4 regions of the Pseudomonas sp. SDO52101_S400 genome follow, and region 4 is predicted to be linked to each of the others. Evidence: predicted binding sites of a transcription regulator. Region 4 holds the regulator's gene; each other region holds the start of a gene.
The links. Region 4 encodes FliA, which starts transcription of late flagellar genes. Its sites were predicted from a motif close to CTAAAGTTTNNNNNNNNNNNGCCGNTAA; they were not measured.

Region 1 (3,605 bases), on a different contig from region 4:
CGGCAGCAGGCCGACGCCCAGTGCCGTGGAGAGCAACGCGGCCCGAACGGCGTGGTGCAGAAGGCCCGATTCGGCAGTGAAATTCAGAGGGTTCTTACAGGTAACGCGCGCAGTCATTGTAGGTTTCCGTGGGAAGTCGCGAAGGCTGATTTGAAGTGCTTACTGACTAAGCCGGCCTTGCCGCGAAAACCCGCCAAAAAAATTTCAGACTGCTCGTTCCAGCGTTACCCACCAGCGTGTGCGGTAGCGCAATTGCACCGGCAGGGTCTGCGGCAGGATCGCCAGCAATTTGTCGGTGTCATCGAGACGGAATACGCCGGACAAACGCAGATCCGCCACTTGTGGAGCGCAGCTCAGGAAGCCCTGACGATAGCGGCCAACCTCATTGAGGAAATCGCCCAGGCGCATGTTGCGCGTCACGATGAGCCCGTCGATCCAGGCGCCGGCATCCATGTCCAGCGGTGGAGCGGGACGCACCTGATATTGGTCGATCAAGTAGCTCTGACCGGCGAGCACCTCGGTGGAAGTTCCATCGCTCGCCCGTGGCGAATGAATCGCGACCCGGCCACTGGTGACGCTCAGGCGCGTGCAATCGCCTTCCTGACGCAGGATGAACCGTGCGTCGAACGGCTCGTAGGTGCCATCGCGACTTTGCACCCGCAGTGGTCGATCAATCGACGAGCCTTCATCGGCGCCGCCACAGGTTACGATGATTTCGCCCCGGGTCAGTTTGATCAGCCGCTGTTGCGCTGTGTAATCAAGGTCCACGGCGCTGGCCGTGTTCAATTCGATCCGCGTGCCGTCGGGCAACTGGAATCCGCGGCGCTCCCCGGTAGCGGTGGCGTAATCGGCGCTCCACTGCTGCCAGGCAGACGTGTCTTTGGCCATCCACGCGGCGGAGCCCATCAACAATGCGCCGGACAGCAGCTTCAACGCCTGACGGCGACCCAGGCCCTGCGCACTGTTCTCCAGCGTATTGAACGCCACTTGCGCACCCGGCACGGCGCGCAGATTTTGGGTCAATTCACTTTGCAATGATTGAACCCGTTGCCAGGCCAGTTCGTGATCGTGGTGTTCCGCGCGCCACTGTTCGCACTGACGGTTCAGGCGCGGGTTGCCGTGGTTATTACGCAGGCGCAGCAGCCAGTGGATCGCTTGTTTGACCACTTTCTGCTGTGGCTCGGCGCGTCGGGCGAGTGACACGTTATCCACCGGCATCAGCTTTCGTACCGCAACACGTAGCAGTGATACAGCGCATCGGCGACGTAGCGCTCCACCGAGCGCAAGGACAGGCCCATCTGCTCGGCGATCTGCTTGTGCGTCAAACCTTCGCACTGAGCCAGCAGAAACGCCTGACGAACTTTGGGCTTCAGTCCTTCAAGCATGCGGGCAACGCTTTCCAGCAGCTCGATCACCAGTGCGCGAGCTTCGGCGCTGGGTGTCTCGGCTTCGGGCAAGTGCGCGATGCTTTCCAGATACGCACGTTCGATTTCTTCGCGTCGCCATTGGTCTATGACCAGGCCGCGAGCGATGGTGCGCAAAAACGCGCGGGGCGCCTTGAGTTCGAGACGTTCGGTGCGCTGCAGCAGGCGCACGAAGGTGTCCTGGGCCAGATCTGCCGCATCGGCGGCATTGCCCAGCCGCGCGCGCAACCAGCCGTTGAGCCAGCCGTGATGACGACTGTAAAGCGCCTGTACTGCAAACTCAGGTGATGACATGAACGCGACAGCCCGAACGTCACAAATGATAATTAGTCGCATTGTCATCAAGGGTTACAGAATTTGCAACCGGCGCTGCAAAACAGTCAGCAAAAAATGAGAGGCGAACGCTCTGACACGCCGTTCGGCGGGAATCTGGCAGAAATGCCGTCCATTTCCTACAAAGCGCTAAGTTTTCTCCGAAACGTGCCGACAGACTGGTGAGACATGCGTGCACCAAAGTAGAGCAGCCGTTAGAACGTTGCCTGCGCTGTACATGGAATGTTGCATCCGGAACGCATCCCCACTTTTGGCATAAGAAGTCCCATGAAATGAATCTCAAGTTCAGCCATAAAATCCTGTTGGCCGCCTCGGGCGTTGTGGTCCTGGCGTTCGCGCTGTTCACTTTGTACAACGACTATCTGCAGCGAAACACCATTCGCCAGAACCTCCAGTCCTCCGTTCAGCAGGCCGGCGACCTGACCGCCAGCAGTGTGCAGAACTGGATGAGCGGGAGGATCCTGGTGCTGGAAAACCTCGCGCAGAACGTCGCTCATCAGGGCAAGAACGCCGATTTCCCGGGACTGGTCGATCAACCGGCCTTTACCTCGAACTTCCAGTTCACCTATGTCGGCCAGGCCAACGGTGTGTTCACCCAGCGCCCTGACGCGAAGATGCCGGATGGTTACGATCCGCGTCAGCGCCCTTGGTACAAGCAGGCTGTGGCCGCTGATCAGACCATGCTGACCCCGCCATACATGGCCGCCGTCGGCGGTCTGGTGGTGACTATCGCCATGCCGGTGAAAAAGAACGGTGAGCTGCTCGGTGTAGTGGGCGGTGACCTGAGCCTGGAAACCCTGGTGAAGATCATCAACTCGGTGGACTTCGGCGGCCTGGGCCACGCATTCCTGGTCAGCGGCGACGGTCAGGTGATCGTCAGCCCGGACAAAGACCAGGTGATGAAGAACCTCAAAGACATCTACCCGAACACCGATGTGCGCATTCAGAAGGGCAACCAGAACGTGGTGCTCAACGGCCAGGAGCGCATCCTGTCGTTCACTCCGGTCACCGGTCTGCCGAATGCCGAGTGGTACATCGGTCTGTCGATCGATCGCGACAAGGCCTACGCCGCACTCAGCCAGTTCCGTACTTCGGCACTGATCGCGATGTTCGTCGCAGTGGGCGCGATTGCAGTCTTCCTGAGCCTGCTGATCACCGTGCTGATGCGTCCGCTGATCACTATGGGCCGCGCGATGCAGGACATCGCCCAGGGCGAAGGTGACCTGACCCGTCGTCTGGTGGTGGAAAGCAAGGACGAGTTCGGCGAGCTGGGCAGTTCCTTCAACCAGTTCGTGGAGCGGATTCACGCGTCCATTTCCGAAGTGTCTTCCGCGACCCGTCACGTACACGACCTGTCGCAACGGGTGATGGCATCGTCCAACGCCTCGATCATCGGTTCCGACGAGCAAAGCGCACGCACCAACAGCGTGGCGGCTGCGATCAACCAGTTGGGTGCTGCCACCCAGGAAATCGCCCGCAACGCGGCCGATGCTTCGCAACACGCCAGCGGCGCGAGCGAGCAGGCCGATGACGGTCGTCAGGTGGTTGAGCAGACGATTCAGGCCATGACCGAGCTGTCGCAGAAGATCAGCCTGTCGTGCACCCAGATCGAAACCCTGAATGCGAGCACCGACAACATCGGCCACATTCTCGATGTGATCAAAGGCATCTCCCAGCAGACCAACCTGCTGGCGCTCAACGCGGCCATCGAAGCGGCCCGTGCCGGTGAAGCCGGACGCGGTTTTGCGGTGGTGGCGGACGAGGTGCGCAACCTCGCTCACCGCACCCAGGAATCGGCGGAAGAGATCCACAAGATGATCACCTCGCTGCAGGTCGGCTCCCGTGAAG
Region 2 (3,605 bases), on a different contig from region 4:
ACGCCGATGATCGAACCGATCAGCGTGTGCGACGACGAAGCCGGCAGGCCCAGCCACCAGGTGCCGAGGTTCCACAGGATCGCTGCGATCAACAGGGCGAAGATCATCGCGAAACCGGCGGACGAGCCGACTTGCAGAATCAGCTCCACCGGCAACAGCGCAATGATGCCGAACGCCACCGCGCCACTCGAAAGCAGTACCCCGAGGAAGTTGAAGAAACCCGACCACACCACGGCCACGTTCGGCGGCAGCGAGTGGGTGTAGATCACCGTGGCCACGGCGTTGGCGGTGTCGTGGAATCCGTTGACGAACTCGAAGCCCAGCGCAATCAACAGCGCCACGCCGAGCAGCAGGAACGGCGTCCAGGTGGTGACCACCGTGCCGAGTTCGTGCATGTCGTGCATCAGGCTGTAGGCGGTGAACAGCATCCCCATCGCCAGCACGGCGAAGAACACGACGTAGGTGAAGGGGCCGGTTTTCTTGTCGAGCGCCGGCCTGCCACTTGCAGCGGAGGCCGGGCTGGCGGTCAGGGAGGGAGTAGCCATGGGAGGACAATCCTGAGCGGGGGAAGGAGTGTTGCCCATGATCGTTGCTAAATATTACAGAGAGACTGCGACAGATCAGTGTTTGGCGGATTAGCCGCGCCGCTGGTCTTCTGACTGATCGTTCCCACGCTCTGCGTGGGAACGCCGCCCGGGACGCTCCGCGTCCCTGTGACGCAGAGCGTCACCTGATGCATTCCCACGCCGAGCGTGGGAACGAGCGTGTCGGCGCTCGGCAGCGCTCAGTAATCCCCGCGCTTGCGAAACGCCCAGCGTCCGGCGATTACGGTGAACGTGGCCACCAGCGCCACCAGAATCCAGAACCCTTCCGGATCGGTGGCCAGCGGCACGCCGCCGACGTTCATGCCGAAGAAACCGGCAATGATGTTGATCGGCAGCGCCAGCACCGTGACCACGGTCAGGGTGAACAGCGTGCGGTTGCTCTGCTCGTTGAGGTTGGCGGCGATCTCTTCCTGCAACAGCTTGATCCGCTCGCCGAGGGCTGTGAGGTCGTTGATGATCAGCGCAAACTCCTCGGTGGACTTGCGCAGCTCCTTCACGTCCTCCTTCTGCAACCAGGGCGGCGGTCGGTTGAGCAGGCGCAGCAGCGAGCCTGGCTCCAGCGCCAGCAGCCGTTGCAGGCGCACCAGCACCCGACGGTTGGCGCCGAGTTCGGCGCGGTTGGTCGACAGTCGCGAGGACAGCAACTCGTCCTCGACCTGATCGACGCTCATGCTGGTCTTGCGCACGATCTGGGTCAGCACTTCACCCTGGTCGCGCAGCAGGTGCACGAGCAATTCCGACGGCGAGCGAAAGCACTCGCCGGCCTTCACCGACGAACGCAGCTTGTCCACCGAGTGCAGCGGTTGCAGGCGCGCACTGACGATCAGTTTGCTGCGCACGCAGACCCACAGCGTCGACACGTCCGACGACACCATGCTGCTGAGGTTGAACACCACGTCGTTGACCACCGCCAGCAGTGCCGAGTCCACATGTTCGATGCGGGTCGAGCGCGAGCCTTCATGCAGCGCCTCGAAAAACTCTTCGGGCAATTGCAGATGGCTTTTCATCCAGCGCTCGCACGCGGCGTGGGCCAGGTTCAGGTGCAGCCAGAGAAACTCATCGCTGTCGCTATCGTCTTGCAGGCAGCGCAATGCAGTCGCCGAGTCGACTTCGCGACCACGCTCTCCGGGACGAAAACGAAAACCGTAGAGCAGGCCGAACAGGTCTGGATCGCGATGGCTGATATCGAGGCTGTGGTTCATGAAGTCTCGCTGGGAGGAGGGCGTCTGTCGCGGGATTTGCAGATTCACCTGAGCCGCATCATTGCAATGCGGTGTGACGTTTTGGTGACAGGTAAATGACGTCAGAATCAATGCCTTACCGGCGGTCGGATATTTCTCAAGAAGCCCTCTGGCACGCCGATCACGCATGAGTTAGGTTGCGCGCCTTCGGCCATGAGCCAAGGTTCGCCGACACGGATGTCCGGCCACAATTCACGTCTTACCGGACGTGCCTCATCCCTGTCATGAGTACCTGCGATGTTGCAAAAATCCCTGAGAGCGCAAATTCTCGCCCTGCTGAGCGGCAGTCTGTTGGCGATGCTGTTGATCGCGCTGGCTTGCTTTCATTTCCTGTCCAACGGCGTGCAGAACTACAGCCAGTTGATCGCCGGCCCCTTGCACACGTCGCAACTGATCGACGAAGCCAACCTGCAATTCAAGGTGCAGGTGCAGGAGTGGAAAAACGTCCTGCTGCGCGGTAAACAACCGGCGGACCTGGCCAAGTACTGGGGCCAGTTCGAAGATCGCCAGCGCGATGTACAGAACATCCTCGGTGAACTGGCCAATCAGAAAGGCCTCGAGCCTGCGCTGAAAACCCGCATCGAACGTCTGCGTGAAGAACACCGCCTGCTCGGCAGCGCGTACCAGAAAGGTCGTGATGCCTACGTGGCCGCCGGTGCCGACCCGACCGCTGGCGACGTCGCCGTCAAAGGCGTCGACCGCGCCGCCAGCGACCAGATGAGCGAACTGGTGGCCGAACTGCGCAAGCAGGGCACCGAACAGTCGGCGCTGATCAGTGCCAGCGCTGATCGCACCGTGTTGCTGGGGATTCTGGTGATGCTCGCGTCCGGTCTGTTGATCGGTTTGCTGAGCCTGTGGCTGGTTAACCGCAACCTGGTCGAGCCGATCCGCAAACTCATCGACTACGTCACCCAATTGAGCAAGGGCCGTCTGGTCGAGCGTGTGTCCAGCGACCGTCAGGACGAGTTGGGCAACCTGGCCGCCGCGGCCAACACCCTGCGCGATTTCCTCGCCGAAACCTTCAACCATCTGCAGCGCAGCGCCAAGGACCTGGACAGCGCCAGCGGCGAGTTGAACGCCATCGCCACCGTCATGGCCGGCGGCACCAACGAGCAGTTCAACCGCACCGATCAGGTGGCCACGGCGATGAACGAAATGTCCGCCACCGCCCAGGAAGTCGCCCGTCATGCGGCCGACGCGGCGCGTGCTGCCGACGATGCCGACCAGTCCGCCCAACAGGGCGAGAAGGTCATGCAGAGCACTATCCACAGCATCACCCAGATGCGCGGTGAAATCGCCAACACCGCCACGGTGATCCGTCGTCTGGAAGCCGACAGTGGTCGCATCGGCAAGGTGCTGGAAGTGATTCGCGGCATCGCCGAGCAGACCAACCTGCTGGCGCTCAACGCGGCCATCGAAGCGGCCAGGGCCGGTGAAGCCGGGCGTGGTTTCGCGGTGGTGGCCGATGAGGTGCGCAACCTGGCGCAGCGTACGGCGGAGTCGATCATCGAGATCAACCAGATCATCCAGAGCGTGCAGACCGGCGCGGTGGATGCGGCCCACGCCATCGACAGCGGCCAGACCCGCAGCGACGAAAGCGTCGAGCAAGTGACCCAGGCCGGCGCCATGCTCGAGCGCATCACCCATGCAGTGGAAGCGATCCGCGACATGAACCGTCAGATCGCCACGGCGGCCGAAGAGCAGACTTCGGTGGCCGAAGACATCTCGCGCAACCTGACCGAGATCACCTCGATCGCCA
Region 3 (3,605 bases), on a different contig from region 4:
TTATGACCGGGCCTTGCTGATCCGCTGCTTCGCCGGATTTCTGGCCGTAGCCGCGTTGCCGCTGGCGATCCTGCCGCAGGTGCCACTGGAAGTCTTGTTCGGTGTCGGTTTTCTGTGCTCGCTGGTGCAGTTCTGTCTGTACCCGCTGGCCGTGGCGTTTTCCAACGACCATGTCGAAGGGGATCGGCGGGTGTCGCTGACGGCGATGCTGCTGGTGACCTACGGGGTCGGCGCCAGTATCGGGCCGTTGTTGGCCGGCGTATTGATGAAACTGTTCGGCAGTCAGAGCCTGTATGCGTTCTTCACCTTTTTCGCGCTGGTGCTGGTGTGGCGCATCCGGCCGAAAGCCGTGACCAATCTGCATCAGGTCGACGACGCACCGCTGCATCACGTGGCGATGCCGGACAGCATGTCCAGTTCGCCGCTGGTGGCGGCGCTCGATCCGCGGGTCGATGAGCAAGTGGTGCAGGAGCAGATGCAGAATAACGTCGCGCCTGAACCGGCGCCTGAGCCTGTCACTGAATCTGAATCACCTGTGGAGCCCGAGACCGGCAACGACAATCCTGCGCCGGATATCAGTGGCGCCAGGCCTTGATCCTGAAAAAGCACCTGGCATAAAAAAACGGGCAGTCACCGCAAGGGACTGCCCGTTTTTCATGGCGCGGACGAATCAGAGATCGTCTTTGTCGAAACGCCGTGCTTCACGTTGCAACTGATAGACGAAACGCTCGACGTTGCGCGCCGCCGGGCCGCTGATGTTGTGAAAACGCAGGCCGGCGAAGGTGATGTTGAGTTTTTCTTCGAAGTGCAGGTAGCGCAATTCGACCGCAGCTGGCTGATTGCCGAACAGTGGCGGGGCGATCAGGCGATCGTAGACCTGGCCCAGTTGCAGGCGATCGGTAATATCGCCTTCAAAGCGCAGCTTGCAGCCGGTGGCGGAAATATCCAGCAGTTTGCCGCCGATGGGCGACTTGAGCTTTTCACCACCGAGTTCGACGCTGACCAGATCGGTCAGCTTCAGGGCCGCGCGGAAGGCATTGCGGCGCTGGTGGTAAACCACTTCGGTGGGCATCTCGCCAATGTAAAAGCGGTCACCGTCGGACTCTTTGATATCCAGCGTGCCGTTGCATTCCCAGGCGATGCGTACGCCATCATGGAAGCCTTCGACCTTGAACGGCTCGCCGGCCAGCAGGAAGCGTTCGCCATCGCGCGGGATCATTTCATCCAGGGCGATCGTGGCGGTTTCCCGGTCAACCTTGATCAGGTAGCTCTGGAAGCGCTGGCTGCGTTCGTGGAAGGTGATGATCAGCGGATCGTGGCTCTCTTGCAGCTGGCGCAGGTTGCTGGAGATTTCCAGAGGCGTGGTAAGCACCTTTGGTGGCTGCGGAGAATCATCCGCGCTGAGGACGTTGGACACGTTAAATCAATCTCCAGACAAAATTTGACTACGGCTGGCCAGTATTTTGCCAGCATGTTTCGCGCGTTGATAGGGCGCAAGCATAGAAGAAAGAATCACGCCTGACTGAGCGCGCGCGGTTTCTGCAGTTTGGAGAAAGTGCCACTGGCATCATAGAGCGCGGGTGGCTCGCCGCCGGTGAGGATTTTCAGCTGATTGGCCGTGGCGGCCTGCTGAATCACGATCGACTGGCCATTTTTGGCGTTGGTCGCCTGGCACTGGGCGATCAGATCAGTCAGAACGTCGCTCTGGGTCAGCAACTGCTCGCCGATGCTCGACTGGCTGGCCAGTTGTTCCAGGCCCTGGCGGTCGAGCGACAGATTGAGGCTGGCGAGGATTTCGCTGCGCTTGCGGCCATGCTGCTCAAGCAGAATGATCAATGCCTGTTTGCGCGCCAGGATTTCTTCCAGCAGCGGCATGTCACGACCATGCAAGGCGAGGGACTCGGATTGCAGTAACTCCAGCAATTGTTGAGCTGGAGCAAAGTCGTCGGTGATCAGTTGCAATAAAGTAGTGTCGTGCATGGCTGGCCTTGGGTTTTAAGCGTCCAAAAGCCTGGCGCTGACCGAGGCCTAGCGCTGGGCTTCGAAGTTGAGCAGTTTGCTGGCTACACGGTTGCTGTCGACTTTATAGCTGCCATCGGCAATCGCTGCTTTCAACTCGGCCACGCGGGCTTTGTCGACGGCAGGCTGATCGCGCAGCTTGTCAGTGACCTTCTGCAACTGTTGAGCCTCATTGCTGAGGTGTACCGATTCCCCGCTTTTAGCGGTACTGGCCTGTTCGGCCGGGGTATTCAGCGGCGCGGAAGTGCCGGTCTCGGCGGTTTCCTTGGGCGCGCTGGTACGTGTACTGCCCGTAAGTGACGAGGAGCTGTTCAAACGGCTGAAATCGATGACCATGTTAAAAACCTCTGGGAATTTGGACGCTTGCCATGTTCTCGGCCATCCCCTGGAAAACTTTAGGCTCTTTTACCAATGAGCCTGCATGCGCCGCACAGATCCTGCTGCGGCACAGTTTAGGGAACAGCTCACGCTGGCGCCAGTTTTCTGCGCGATCACTCACGAGGCTTTCCTGTCATTGCTCCAATCGTTGCTCACATTGCCACTTCCACCTGGCCCGGCGCCATGACCTGCGCCTTTATAACCCGTTGGGAATTAAGGTTTTTCACTCGAATCTGTTCTTTCAGGCCGCCGTTGGACAGAGCCTCGCCCGGCATGCGCACGGAGAGTGTGCCACTGCGGGCGGTAATCACCACTTGGTCGCCTTTGCGAACGACTTCCGCCTGTTCCAGATGCACGAGGGTAATCACTTGGTCGGCGACCGTTGGTCGGGTCAATTTTTGCCCGATCGCCTCATCCACCGACGTCAGGAAACCCTGGTTGATCAGGCTCACATCATGCTCGCGCAGGGTCACGTCCTGGGGCTCGATGATGCCGGCGCGCTTGAGCGGGCGAGTGGTGGTCACGACCGGGCGAAACAGGCGGACTTGAGCGGGCACGAATACTGTCCAGGGGGAGGCACCTTCACAGCGAACCTTGACCGTTACGCGCCCCAAAGGACGTGCCGGGCTCTCCAGCGACGCTGTCAATTCCTTGTCGCACATAGGCATGCGCATGCGCGGATCGAGCTGCTTGACCTCGATTTCATAACGCCCTTCCGTTTGACTGGTAGCCAGATAGTCTTCTACGGTGAATTCAAGAAAGCCCTGAGTGACGCCGATAAGCATGTCAGGCAAGGTAACCGCATCAGCAATGGCAGGGCTGCCCGCGAAAAACAGGCAAGCGGCAGACACCGCGCAAAGTCCTCTGCGAAGGGGGGATGTCAGGCGTCGGAAAAATGTCGTTTGAGTGTTCATAAGAGTTAAAAAGCAAGCGCCGTGCCGTTTAGCAATGAATGTGCGTCGCAACAACACTTGGCGTTGGTGTAGGAGTCTGGGCATGGCTGGTGTAATGGATTCGGTGAACCAGCGCACGCAACTGGTGGGGCAGAATCGCCTGGAGCTGTTGTTGTTCCGTCTCGACGGCCAGCAGCTCTACGGGATCAACGTGTTCAAGGTTCGGGAAGTGCTGCAGTGCCCGCAACTGACGCTGATGCCCAAGTCCAGTCCTGTCGTGTGCGGGGTGGCGAATATCCGGGGGGCGACCATTCC
Region 4 (3,605 bases):
AGGTTCTAACCGCCGCTTATCACAGTTACAAGCGTTGCGGGCTCGCCGGGTGCATCCTGACTAAACTGGATGAGACGGCCAGCCTCGGCGAAGTGCTGAGCCTGGCAATCAGTCATGAACTGCCGGTCGCCTACCTGACCGACGGCCCTCGGATTCCGGATGATCTGCATCTGCCGCGCCGTCATCAGTTGGTCAGCCGCGCCGTCAGCGTGCAAATGCAGGAAGAACCCAGCGAAGAAGCCATGGCTGACATGTTCGCTGATATCTACCACAGTCCGACCAAGCAGGTTGGCTGAGGTAATGAACAGTTTTTGTACCTACATCGATGGTCTGCCATGCATTGTTCCGGTTGTGAACGCGCAGCCAGTAATGTGGCCTCCGTCTATGCAAGACAAGGTAAAGAAATAACATGGGCAGCATGCATCCCGTACAGGTGATCGCGGTGACCGGCGGCAAAGGTGGCGTCGGCAAGACTAACGTGTCAGTGAACTTGTCCCTGGCGCTGGCAGAGCTTGGCCGTCGGGTCATGCTGCTGGACGCCGACCTGGGTCTGGCGAACGTCGACGTTCTGCTGGGCCTCACTCCCAAACGCACCCTGGCCGATGTGATCGAGGGCCGCTGCGAACTGCGCGACGTGCTGTTGCAAGGTCCCGGCGGGATCCGCATCGTGCCGGCCGCTTCCGGCACCCAGAGCATGGTTCACCTGAGCCCGGCCCAGCATGCCGGTCTGATTCAGGCATTCAGCGACATCGGCGACAATCTCGATGTGCTGGTGATCGACACCGCTGCGGGTATTGGTGACTCGGTAGTCAGTTTCGTTCGCGCTGCGCAAGAAGTGTTGCTGGTGGTCTGCGACGAGCCGACCTCGATCACCGACGCCTACGCGCTGATCAAACTGCTCAACCGCGATTACGGCATGAACCGCTTCCGCGTCCTGGCCAACATGGCCCAGAGCCCGCAGGAAGGTCGCAATCTGTTCGCCAAGTTGACCAAGGTCACGGATCGCTTCCTCGACGTCGCCCTACAATACGTCGGTGCGGTGCCCTACGACGAAAGCGTGCGCAAGGCGGTGCAGAAGCAGCGTGCGGTCTATGAAGCCTTCCCGCGTTCCAAGTGCGCGCTGGCGTTCAAGGCGATCGCGCAGAAGGTCGACACCTGGCCGCTGCCCGCCAACCCGCGTGGTCACCTCGAATTTTTCGTCGAGCGCCTCGTGCAGCAAACGGCAGGACCTGTGCTATGACCGCCAGCGGTATGAATTTCTACAAGAAGTCGGCACGTGACGCGCAGTACGAGCTGATCGAGCGTTACGCGCCACTGGTCAAACGCATCGCCTATCACTTGCTGGCGCGATTGCCGGCCAGTGTGCAGGTCGAAGATCTGATTCAGGCCGGGATGATCGGCCTGTTGGAAGTCTCGACCAAATACGACGCCAGCAAAGGCGCCAGTTTCGAAACGTACGCGGGCATCCGGATCCGCGGCGCCATGCTCGATGAAGTACGCAAGGGGGACTGGGCACCGCGCTCGGTTCACCGCAACACCCGTATGGTCAGCGACGCGATTCGCTCGATTGAAGCTAAAACCGGCCGTGACGCTAAAGATCACGAGGTTGCGGCCGAACTCCAATTGAGTCTCGACGATTACTACGGGATTTTGAACGACACCCTGGGCAGCCGACTGTTCAGTTTCGACGACCTGCTGCAGGACGGCGAACACGAAGGGCTGCACGAGGATGGCGCCAGTGCTCATCTTGAGCCGTCGCGCGATCTGGAAGATGAGCGCTTCCAGGCTGCGTTGGCGGACGCGATTGCCAATTTGCCGGAGCGTGAGCGACTGGTGTTGGCGCTGTACTACGACGAAGAGCTGAACCTCAAGGAAATCGGTGAAGTCCTTGGCGTCAGTGAATCGCGGGTCAGCCAGTTACACAGCCAGTGCGCGGCCCGCTTGCGGGGGCGTTTGGGGGAGTGGCGAGCGCGCTGAAGGCAGTGTGGGGACGCTGCGAACGAGGCTGGTGCGGTGGTGAACGGCACCGGTCTTGCTCTGTTGTGCTCCAGACAGTCATCGAGTGCTACGCCGGATTGATTGAAATGGCGCGTCCAGGTGCTGGGCGCGTTTAAGACTGCTTGGAGGTCGAATTGAACAAAGACATGAAAATCCTCATCGTTGATGACTTCTCAACGATGCGGCGGATCATCAAGAACCTGTTGCGTGACCTTGGGTTCACCAACACCGTTGAAGCTGACGATGGCACCACCGCCATTCCGGTGCTCAACAGCGGCAGCATCGACTTTCTGGTGACCGACTGGAACATGCCTGGCATGACCGGTATCGACCTGCTGCGTCACGTGCGCGCCGATGAAAAACTCAAGCACTTGCCAGTGCTGATGGTGACCGCTGAAGCCAAGCGCGAGCAGATCATCGAAGCGGCCCAGGCCGGCGTTAACGGCTACGTGGTCAAACCTTTCACGGCTCAGGCGCTGAAAGAAAAAATCGAGAAGATTTTCGAACGCATCGGCTGATGACGCGCGGGGGAGCTATGGAGCATAACGAATCTTCACAGGGCGACTTCGAGTCGACTCTGAAAAAACACGCGGTCGAACTGGTCGAAAGCCTTGAAAAAGGCAGGTTCGGCGACGCTGTGCAACTGATCCATGAGCTCAATCAGACCCGTGACCGTGGCCTGTACCAGGAAGTGGGCAAGCTCACGCGCGAACTGCACAGTGCAATCGTCAACTTCCAGATCGACCCGCATATGCCGCAGGCCGAGGAAGTGTCGCAGATCACTGATGCGACCGAGCGTCTGGGCTATGTGGTCAAGCTGACTGAAGCGGCGGCCAACCGCACCATGGACCTGGTGGAAAGCGCCACGCCGGTGGTCAATGGTCTGGCTGACGAAGCCCAGGCCTTGAGTGCCGACTGGGGACGCTTCATGCGCCGTGAAGTCGGGGCTGAAGAGTTCCGCGAACTGGCGCGTCGGGTAGACGGTTTTCTGGCACGCAGCAGCGCGGACAACCGCGCGGTGTCGAGCAATCTGAACGACATTCTGCTCGCCCAGGATTACCAGGACCTCACCGGCCAGGTGATCAAGCGCGTGACCCAATTGGTCACCGAAGTCGAAAGCAACCTGCTCAAGCTCGTGCTCATGGCCAGTCAGGTTGACCGCTTTGCGGGCATCGAACATGACCGTGCAGCAATGCTCGCTGAAAAAGATCCACAAAAACATCTCTCGCAGGGTGAAGGTCCGCAGATTCATGCCGATAAACGAGAAGACGTTGTGTCCGGTCAGGACGATGTGGACGATTTGCTATCCAGCCTTGGATTTTGAGTTTTTTTGGGTTTTTAGACCTGTAGGAGCACCCCATTAATGAGCTTCGGCGCCGATGAAGAGATCCTTCAGGATTTCCTGGTTGAGGCCGGCGAGATTCTTGAGCAACTGTCCGAACAACTGGTCGAGCTGGAAAGCCGCCCGGATGACGCAGATCTGCTCAACGCAATTTTTCGCGGTTTCCACACTGTAAAAGGGGGCGCCGGCTTCCTTCAGCTCAATGAGCTGGTGGAGTGCTGTCACATCGCCGAAAACGTGTTCGACATCTTGCGCAAGGGTGAGC

Region 1: the regulator FliA is predicted to act here: its motif matches at 1,887-1,914, upstream of ACW9HX_RS26680 (methyl-accepting chemotaxis protein).
Region 2: the regulator FliA is predicted to act here: its motif matches at 1,943-1,970, upstream of ACW9HX_RS21565 (methyl-accepting chemotaxis protein).
Region 3: the regulator FliA is predicted to act here: its motif matches at 2,391-2,418, upstream of flgM (flagellar biosynthesis anti-sigma factor FlgM).

The regions. Positions count from the first base shown of each region.
Region 1 is NZ_JBSVWF010000079.1:3,751-7,355, forward strand. It holds gene ACW9HX_RS26665 (TonB-dependent siderophore receptor) at 1-117, opposite strand, end outside; gene ACW9HX_RS26670 (FecR domain-containing protein) at 205-1,218, opposite strand; gene ACW9HX_RS26675 (sigma-70 family RNA polymerase sigma factor) at 1,218-1,718, opposite strand; gene ACW9HX_RS26680 (methyl-accepting chemotaxis protein) at 2,030-3,605, shown strand, end outside.
Region 2 is NZ_JBSVWF010000047.1:40,697-44,301, reverse strand. It holds gene ACW9HX_RS21575 (inorganic phosphate transporter) at 1-545, opposite strand, end outside; gene ACW9HX_RS21570 (transporter) at 785-1,807, opposite strand; gene ACW9HX_RS21565 (methyl-accepting chemotaxis protein) at 2,084-3,605, shown strand, end outside.
Region 3 is NZ_JBSVWF010000059.1:16,461-20,065, forward strand. It holds gene ACW9HX_RS24045 (MFS transporter) at 1-595, shown strand, start outside; gene ACW9HX_RS24050 (flagellar brake protein) at 671-1,417, opposite strand; gene ACW9HX_RS24055 (flagella synthesis protein FlgN) at 1,513-1,980, opposite strand; gene flgM (flagellar biosynthesis anti-sigma factor FlgM) at 2,029-2,355, opposite strand; gene flgA (flagellar basal body P-ring formation chaperone FlgA) at 2,550-3,311, opposite strand; gene ACW9HX_RS24070 (chemotaxis protein CheV) at 3,394-3,605, shown strand, end outside.
Region 4 is NZ_JBSVWF010000090.1:5,056-8,660, forward strand. It holds gene flhF (flagellar biosynthesis protein FlhF) at 1-296, shown strand, start outside; gene fleN (flagellar synthesis regulator FleN) at 410-1,240, shown strand; gene fliA (RNA polymerase sigma factor FliA) at 1,237-1,977, shown strand; gene ACW9HX_RS27530 (chemotaxis response regulator CheY) at 2,145-2,516, shown strand; gene ACW9HX_RS27535 (protein phosphatase CheZ) at 2,534-3,322, shown strand; gene ACW9HX_RS27540 (chemotaxis protein CheA) at 3,362-3,605, shown strand, end outside.